2 regions of the Burkholderia sp. A9 genome follow, and region 2 is predicted to be linked to the other one. Evidence: predicted binding sites of a transcription regulator. Region 2 holds the regulator's gene; the other holds the start of a gene.

Region 1 (3,418 bases), on a different contig from region 2:
GCTTTCCAGAACCCAACTCGATCGCAATCGAAGCCATTCGACACTCCGGCGTTATCGTCGGGCGAATCTACTTTTCGAAACACGACGCCACAAGCTCCCGGTTTTCATGGAACAGAAAAAAGCCCCGCGCTCGGCGGGGCTGAAAGCTCGCATCGTTTTCCTGGAACACGCCGGCGAGGCGCTGCGGCCCGCAGTGTGGGCACGGACAGGCGGGCGCATTCCGGGCGAGTGCACGAAAGTACACGCCCTCTCAGAACCTTTAAATTGTGTTACCTGCTCGAGGTGGCCCGTGCCGCTCGCTCAGTACCGCATCACCAGATACAAGCCGGCCGCGGCAAGCGCCATCCCCGGCCACGCGAGCGCGCCGATCGTCTCGCCGAGCACGACGAGCGCGATCAGCGCGGTGGCCGGCGGAATCAGGAAAAACAGCGCCGATACGCGCGACGCCTCGCCGTAGCGCACCATCGCCAGCAGCAGCGAGATCGCGATCAGCGAATTGCAGATCACCAGGTACGCGAGCGAACCGGCGAGGCCGGCGGTCCAGTGCACGTGCATCGGTTCGAGCGCGAACGCGAGCGGCGCGGTCACCGCGAGGCCGACCGTGTATTGCACGAGGTTCGCGGTGACGGGATGGACGTTGGTGCCGAAGCGTTTTTCCCACAGCGTGCCGCCGGTGATGCACGCGAGTGCGAGCAGCGCGAACGCCAGCGCCCACGCCGACGACACCGCGACCGACGAACGCGCGAGGATGACGAGCACCGCGCCGGCGGCGCCGAGCGCGAGCCCGATCCAGCGCAGCGCGCCGACACGCTCGCCGGCGATCAGCGGCGCGAGCAGGCCGACGAGAATCGGTTGCTGCGACGTGACGAGCGCGACGGCCCCGGCCGACATCCCGAGCTTCAGGCTCAGATACGTGAACGAGAAATAGCCGGCCTGCAGCAGCAAGCCGACGACGACGAGATTGCGCCATTCGCCGCGCGTGCGCGGCAACGCGGGGCGCAGCCACAGGAACGGCCCGGCGAGCAGCGCGACGACGCATGCGTAGCGCAGTGCGAGGAACGTCAGCGGATCGGCATCGCGCAGCCCGAGCTTCAGGAACACGAAGCCGCTCGCCCACAGCAGCAGGAACAGCGCGGGCGCGATGCGCAGCCACGCGGGTTGTCGTCCGGCTTCCGGTGTCCTTGCCACGCTCGTGCGCTCCCCGGGCGAGTGTGCGATGTCGGGATCATACGCTTCGGCTGCGCGGCGCCCTTCGCTCTCCATCCATAGCGCATCCGCGCAAATGCTTTTCCGAATCCGTTATTGGATCGCGCCGCCGCGCGTTTTTATACTCGTCAGCACGCTCTGATGAAGAGTGCCAGCCAATTTCGACGCAACAGAACAGGACAGACAGATGAGCCTACGCCCCTTGCACGACCGGGTCATCGTGAAGCGACTCGACCAGGAAACCACCACCGCTTCGGGCATCGTGATCCCCGACAGCGCCGCGGAAAAGCCCGACCAGGGCGAAGTGATCGCCGTCGGCCCCGGCCGCAAGGACGCGGACGGCCAGCGCATCGTGCCCGACCTGCAGGTCGGCGAACGCGTGCTGTTCGGCAAGTACGCAGGCCAGGCCGTCAAGGTGGACGGCAACGAATTCCTCGTACTGCGCGAGGAAGACATCGTCGCGGTCGTCAATCAATAACGGAGTGCAATCATGGCAGCGAAGGAAATCATTTTCAGCGACGTCGCCCGTGCGAAATTGACCGAAGGCGTCAACCTTCTCGCGAACGCAGTGAAGGTCACGCTCGGGCCGAAGGGCCGCAACGTCGTGCTCGAACGCAGCTTCGGCGCGCCCGTCGTCACGAAGGACGGCGTGTCGGTCGCGAAGGAAATCGAACTCGCGGACAAGCTGCAGAACATCGGCGCGCAGCTCGTGAAGGAAGTCGCGTCGCGCACCAGCGATGCGGCCGGCGACGGCACGACGACGGCCACCGTGCTCGCGCAGGCGATCGTGCGTGAAGGCCAGAAATACGTCGCGGCCGGGCTCAACCCGCTCGACCTGAAGCGCGGGATCGACAAGGCCGTGGCAGCAGCCGTCGACGAGCTGAAGAAGATCAGCAAGCCGACCACCACGAGCAAGGAAATCGCGCAGGTCGCGACGATCTCCGCGAACGGCGAGGAATCGATCGGCCAGCGCATCGCCGAGGCGATCGACCGCGTCGGCAAGGAAGGCGTGATCACCGTCGAGGACGGCAAGTCGCTCGCCGACGAGCTCGACGTGGTCGAAGGGCTGCAGTTCGATCGCGGCTACCTGTCGCCGTACTTCATCACCCATCCCGACAAGCAGATCGCCGAGATCGAGAACCCGTACATCCTGCTGCACGACAAGAAGATCTCGAACATCCGCGACCTGCTGCCGGTGCTCGAACAGGTCGCGAAGTCGGGCCGGCCGCTGCTGATCATTGCTGAGGACGTCGAGGGCGAAGCGCTCGCGACGCTGGTCGTGAACAACATCCGCGGCATCCTGAAGACGGTCGCGGTCAAGGCGCCGGGCTTCGGCGATCGCCGCAAGGCGCTGCTCGAGGACATCGCGATCCTCACCGGCGGGCAGGTGATCGCCGAGGAAACGGGCCTGACGCTCGAAAAGGCGACGCTCGCCGAGCTTGGCCAGGCGAAGCGCATCGAGGTCGGCAAGGAAAACACGACCGTGATCGACGGCGCGGGCGATGCGAAAAACATCGAGGCGCGCGTGAAGCAGATCCGCGTGCAGATCGAGGAAGCGACGTCGGACTACGACCGTGAAAAGCTGCAGGAACGCGTGGCGAAGCTGGCCGGCGGCGTGGCCGTGATCAAGGTCGGCGGCGCGACCGAGATCGAGGTGAAGGAGAAGAAGGACCGCGTCGACGACGCGCTGCACGCAACGCGCGCGGCTGTGGAAGAAGGCATCGTCCCGGGCGGCGGGGTCGCGCTGATCCGCGTGCGGCCGGCGATCCGCGAACTGAAGGGCGCGAACGCCGACCAGAACGCGGGCATCAAGATCGTGCTGCGCGCGCTGGAGGAACCGCTGCGCCAGATCGTCACGAATGCGGGCGAGGAAGCGAGCGTGGTTGTCGCGAAGGTTGCGGAAGGCGCGGGCAACTTCGGCTACAACGCGCAGACCGGTGAATACGGCGATCTCGTCGAATCGGGCGTGCTCGATCCGACCAAGGTCACGCGCACCGCGCTGCAGAACGCGGCGTCGGTCGCCGGGCTGCTGCTGACGACCGATGCGACCGTGTTCGAAGCGCCGAAGGACGCGGCGCCGGCCGCGACGCCGGGCGGCCCGGGTGCGGGCGGGCCGGGGTTCGATTTCTGATCGCCGGTACGTGCGATCGCCCGAACCTGGCGACCGCACGCCTCCACCCACGACGCGTGGCGGCACCGGTCGCCACGCGTT
Region 2 (3,418 bases):
GCTTCGCGCCGGGTTCCGTCGAAATCCTGTAATTCATGTCAGCCTCCGCCGTGCCGCCGCCACGCGGCCGACCGCCCCCTCGGGGGCAGCACACGCCGTGCGCGCAGGGGCCGCGTCGTCATTTCAATTCACCGTTTCGGGTTGGGCGGCCTTCACGGGCCAGCCCTGCAGGTTCTCGGCGACGATCTCGCCGAGCGCGCCGATCCACGCGGGCGCGCCGTTCAGACACGGAATCCGGTGGAACGCCTGGCCGCCGCCGGCGATGAATTCGTCGCGCACTTCCATCCCGATCTCCTCGATCGTCTCCAGACAATCGGCCGTGAAACCGGGACAGAACACGTCGGCCCGCCGCACGCCGGCCTCGCCGAGCTCGCGCAGCGTCGGCGCCGTGTACGGCTGCAGCCACTCGGCCTTGCCGAAGCGCGACTGGAAGGTCACGCGGCATTCGAGCGTCGACAGCCCGAGCGCCGCCATCAACAGCGCGCCCGTCTGCTGGCACTGGTCGTGATAGGGGTCGCCGAGGTCGAGCGTGCGTTTCGGCACGCCGTGAAAGCTCAGCACGAGCTTGTCGCCGGCCGCGAAGTCGGGCCGGCCGTGCTGCGCCCAGTACTGGCGCACCTGCTCGGCGAGCGCGTGGATGTAGGCCGGATGGTCGGCGTAATGCCGCACCGTGCGCACTTCCGGCTGGTTGCGCATCCGCGCGAGCGCGCCGAACGCGGCATCGAATGCCGTCGCGGTGGTCGACGCCGAATATTGCGGATACATCGGCATCAGCAGCACGCGCTCGACGCCCGCGCGCTTGAACTGCGCAAGCGCCTGCGCAATGTTCGGGCTGCCGTAGCGCATCGCGTAGTCGACCATCACCTGGTAGCCGTTCGACGCGAGCAGGTGCCGCACGCCGTCGGTCTGGCGCTCGGTGTACACGCGCAGCGGCGAGCCCTCGGGCATCCAGACGGCCGCGTATTTCTTCGCGGACGCGCGCCCGCGCAGCGGCAGGATCAGCGTGCGCAGCAGCACCTGCCAGACGACCTGCGGGATTTCGACGACGCGGGGATCCGACAGGAATTCGGCCAGATAGCGCCGCACCGCGCGCGGGGTCGGGGCGTCGGGCGTGCCGAGGTTGATCAGCAGCACGCCGATGCGATGGGCAGCTGCGACGCTCGAAGGCGGCTCAAGATCGAAACGCATGGGCAGGAACGTGCTCGGGGCACGCAGTCGGACGGCCCTCAATTATAGCGGGCCGCCTCGCTCGGGTCGGCTGGCCGTTCGGCCGACTGGCGGCGCGCCCGGTGCCGCGGCACGATGGCGGAACGGTGTCGGCGCCGGCTACTGCTGGCTCAGTGTGAGCGACAGCAGGCGCGCGGTGATGTCGACGATCGGGATCACGCGGTTGTACGCCATGCGGGTCGGGCCGATCACGCCGAGCGTGCCGACGATCTGGCCGTTCACCTCGTACGGCGCGGTGACGACGCTCATTTCCTCGATCGGCACGAGCGTCGATTCGCCGCCGATGAAGATCTGCACGCCCTGGGCGTGGCTCGACACGTCGAGCAGTTGCAGGAGGCCCGTCTTTTGGTCGAATACGTCGAACAGCTTGCGCAGGCGCGCCATGTCGGACGACAGATCCGCCACTTCGAGCAGGTTGCGCTCGCCGGAAATGAGCACCGTGTCCTCGGTGTCGGGCACCTCGGTGCTGGCCGTCACGGCCGCGTGCATCAGCGTGGTCATGTCGCCGCGCAGCTGGTCGATCTCGTCGCGCAGGCGGCGGCGCACCTCGTCGAACGACAGGCCGGCGAAGTGCGCATTGATGTAGTTGGACGCCTCGGTCAGCTGCGACGGCGAATAGTCGCGCGGCGTCGCGAGCATCCGGTTCTGCACGTCGCCCTCGGGGGTGACGATGATCAGCAGGATGCGCTTGTCCGACAGGCGCATGAACTCGATCTGCTTGAACACGTGGCTGCGGCGCGGTGTCAGCACGACGCCCGCGAACTGCGACAGGTTCGACAGCACGCTCGCCGCGGCCGCCACCACCCGCTGCTGCGGTTCGCCGGCCTGCAGCGTGTTCTGTACCTGCCGCGCGACGGCCTCGGCGTCGATCGGCGCCTCGACCGTCAGCATCGTGTCGACGAACAGGCGATAGCCCCGCGGCGTCGGGATGCGGCCGGCCGACGTGTGCGGGCTCGACACGAGGCCGAGCTCCTCCAGGTCGGACATCACGTTGCGGATCGTCGCCGGGCTCAGCTCAAGCCCGGAATAACGGGACAACGTGCGCGAGCCGACCGGCTGACCGTCGGCGATATACCGTTCGATCAGGGTTTTCAGGAGGGTTCGTGCGCGAGGATCTAGCATGGTGGAAAATTTTAGCGCAACCGCGCGACCGCGGCGAGTATCCACGGCCACCGTCGCGCAGCCCGACCCGATCCGGCCCCGTCTGTGCACAGCCGGTTCTTTTCGTCAACGAGCTATGGTGTAATGCCGGCATGAAAACCGGTAATCAGTTCAACACTGTCGCGCTCGTCGGCCGGAGCAACACGCCCGGTATCGCCGAGCCGCTCGCCACGCTGGCTGGCTGCATCGCGAAGCTCGGCTTCGAGGTCGTGTTCGAGGCCGACACCGCGCGCGAGATCGGCATCTCCGGCTATCCGGCGCTCACCCCGGCGGAAATCGGGGCGCGCGCGGACGTGGCGGTCGTGCTCGGCGGCGACGGCACGATGCTCGGCATCGGGCGCCAGCTCGCGCCGTACAAGACACCGCTGATCGGGATCAACCACGGGCGGCTCGGCTTCATCACGGACATCGCGGCGGCCGACATGCAGGCGCGCGTCCCGGTGATCCTGTCGGGCAAGTTCGAGCGCGAGGAGCGCTCGCTGCTCGAGGCCCGGATCATGCGCGACGGTGAGCCGATCTACCACGCGATCGCGTTCAACGACGTCGTCGTGACCCGCAGCGGCTTCTCGGGGATGGTCGAGCTGCGCGCGTCGGTCGACGGCCGCTACATGTACAACCAGCGTTCGGACGGCCTGATCGTCGCCACGCCGACCGGCTCGACCGCATACGCGCTGTCGTCGGCCGGCCCGATCCTGCATCCGCAGCTTCAGGGCATCGTGCTCGTGCCGATCGCGCCGCATGCGCTGTCGAACCGGCCGATCGTGCTGCCCGACGATTCGAAGATCGCGATCCAGATCGTCGGCGGGCGCGACGTCAACGTGAACTTCGACATGCAGTCGTTCACCGCGCTGGAGCTGAACGACACGATCGAGGTGCGCCGCTCGAAGCACACGGTGCCGTTCCTGCACCCGATCGGCTACAGCTACTACGCGACGCTGCGCAAGAAGCTGCACTGGAACGAACACGCATCGAACGAAGACGACAAGGCGTCCTGACGCACCTCCGCCCGACACCATGCTCCGCCACCTCT

What was found. The regulator HrcA, encoded in region 2, represses chaperone genes, less so after heat shock. The targets are predictions, from matches to a motif close to TTAGCACTCNNNNNNNNNGAGTGCTAA.
Region 1: PI86_RS07370 (co-chaperone GroES) is a predicted target of HrcA. The motif match lies at 1,335-1,361, and genes of this name have one in related genera.

What each region holds. Positions count from the first base shown of each region.
Region 1 covers NZ_JSZN01000015.1:57,212-60,629, forward strand. Annotated here, with positions in the region: gene PI86_RS07360 (hypothetical protein) at 1-37, opposite strand, end outside; gene PI86_RS07365 (DMT family transporter) at 301-1,263, opposite strand; gene PI86_RS07370 (co-chaperone GroES) at 1,394-1,684, shown strand; gene groL (chaperonin GroEL) at 1,697-3,337, shown strand.
Region 2 covers NZ_JSZN01000033.1:89,704-93,121, forward strand. Annotated here, with positions in the region: gene PI86_RS13905 (RNA-binding S4 domain-containing protein) at 1-37, opposite strand, end outside; gene hemH (ferrochelatase) at 124-1,188, opposite strand; gene hrcA (heat-inducible transcriptional repressor HrcA) at 1,327-2,349, opposite strand; gene PI86_RS13920 (NAD kinase) at 2,481-3,383, shown strand; gene recN (DNA repair protein RecN) at 3,403-3,418, shown strand, end outside.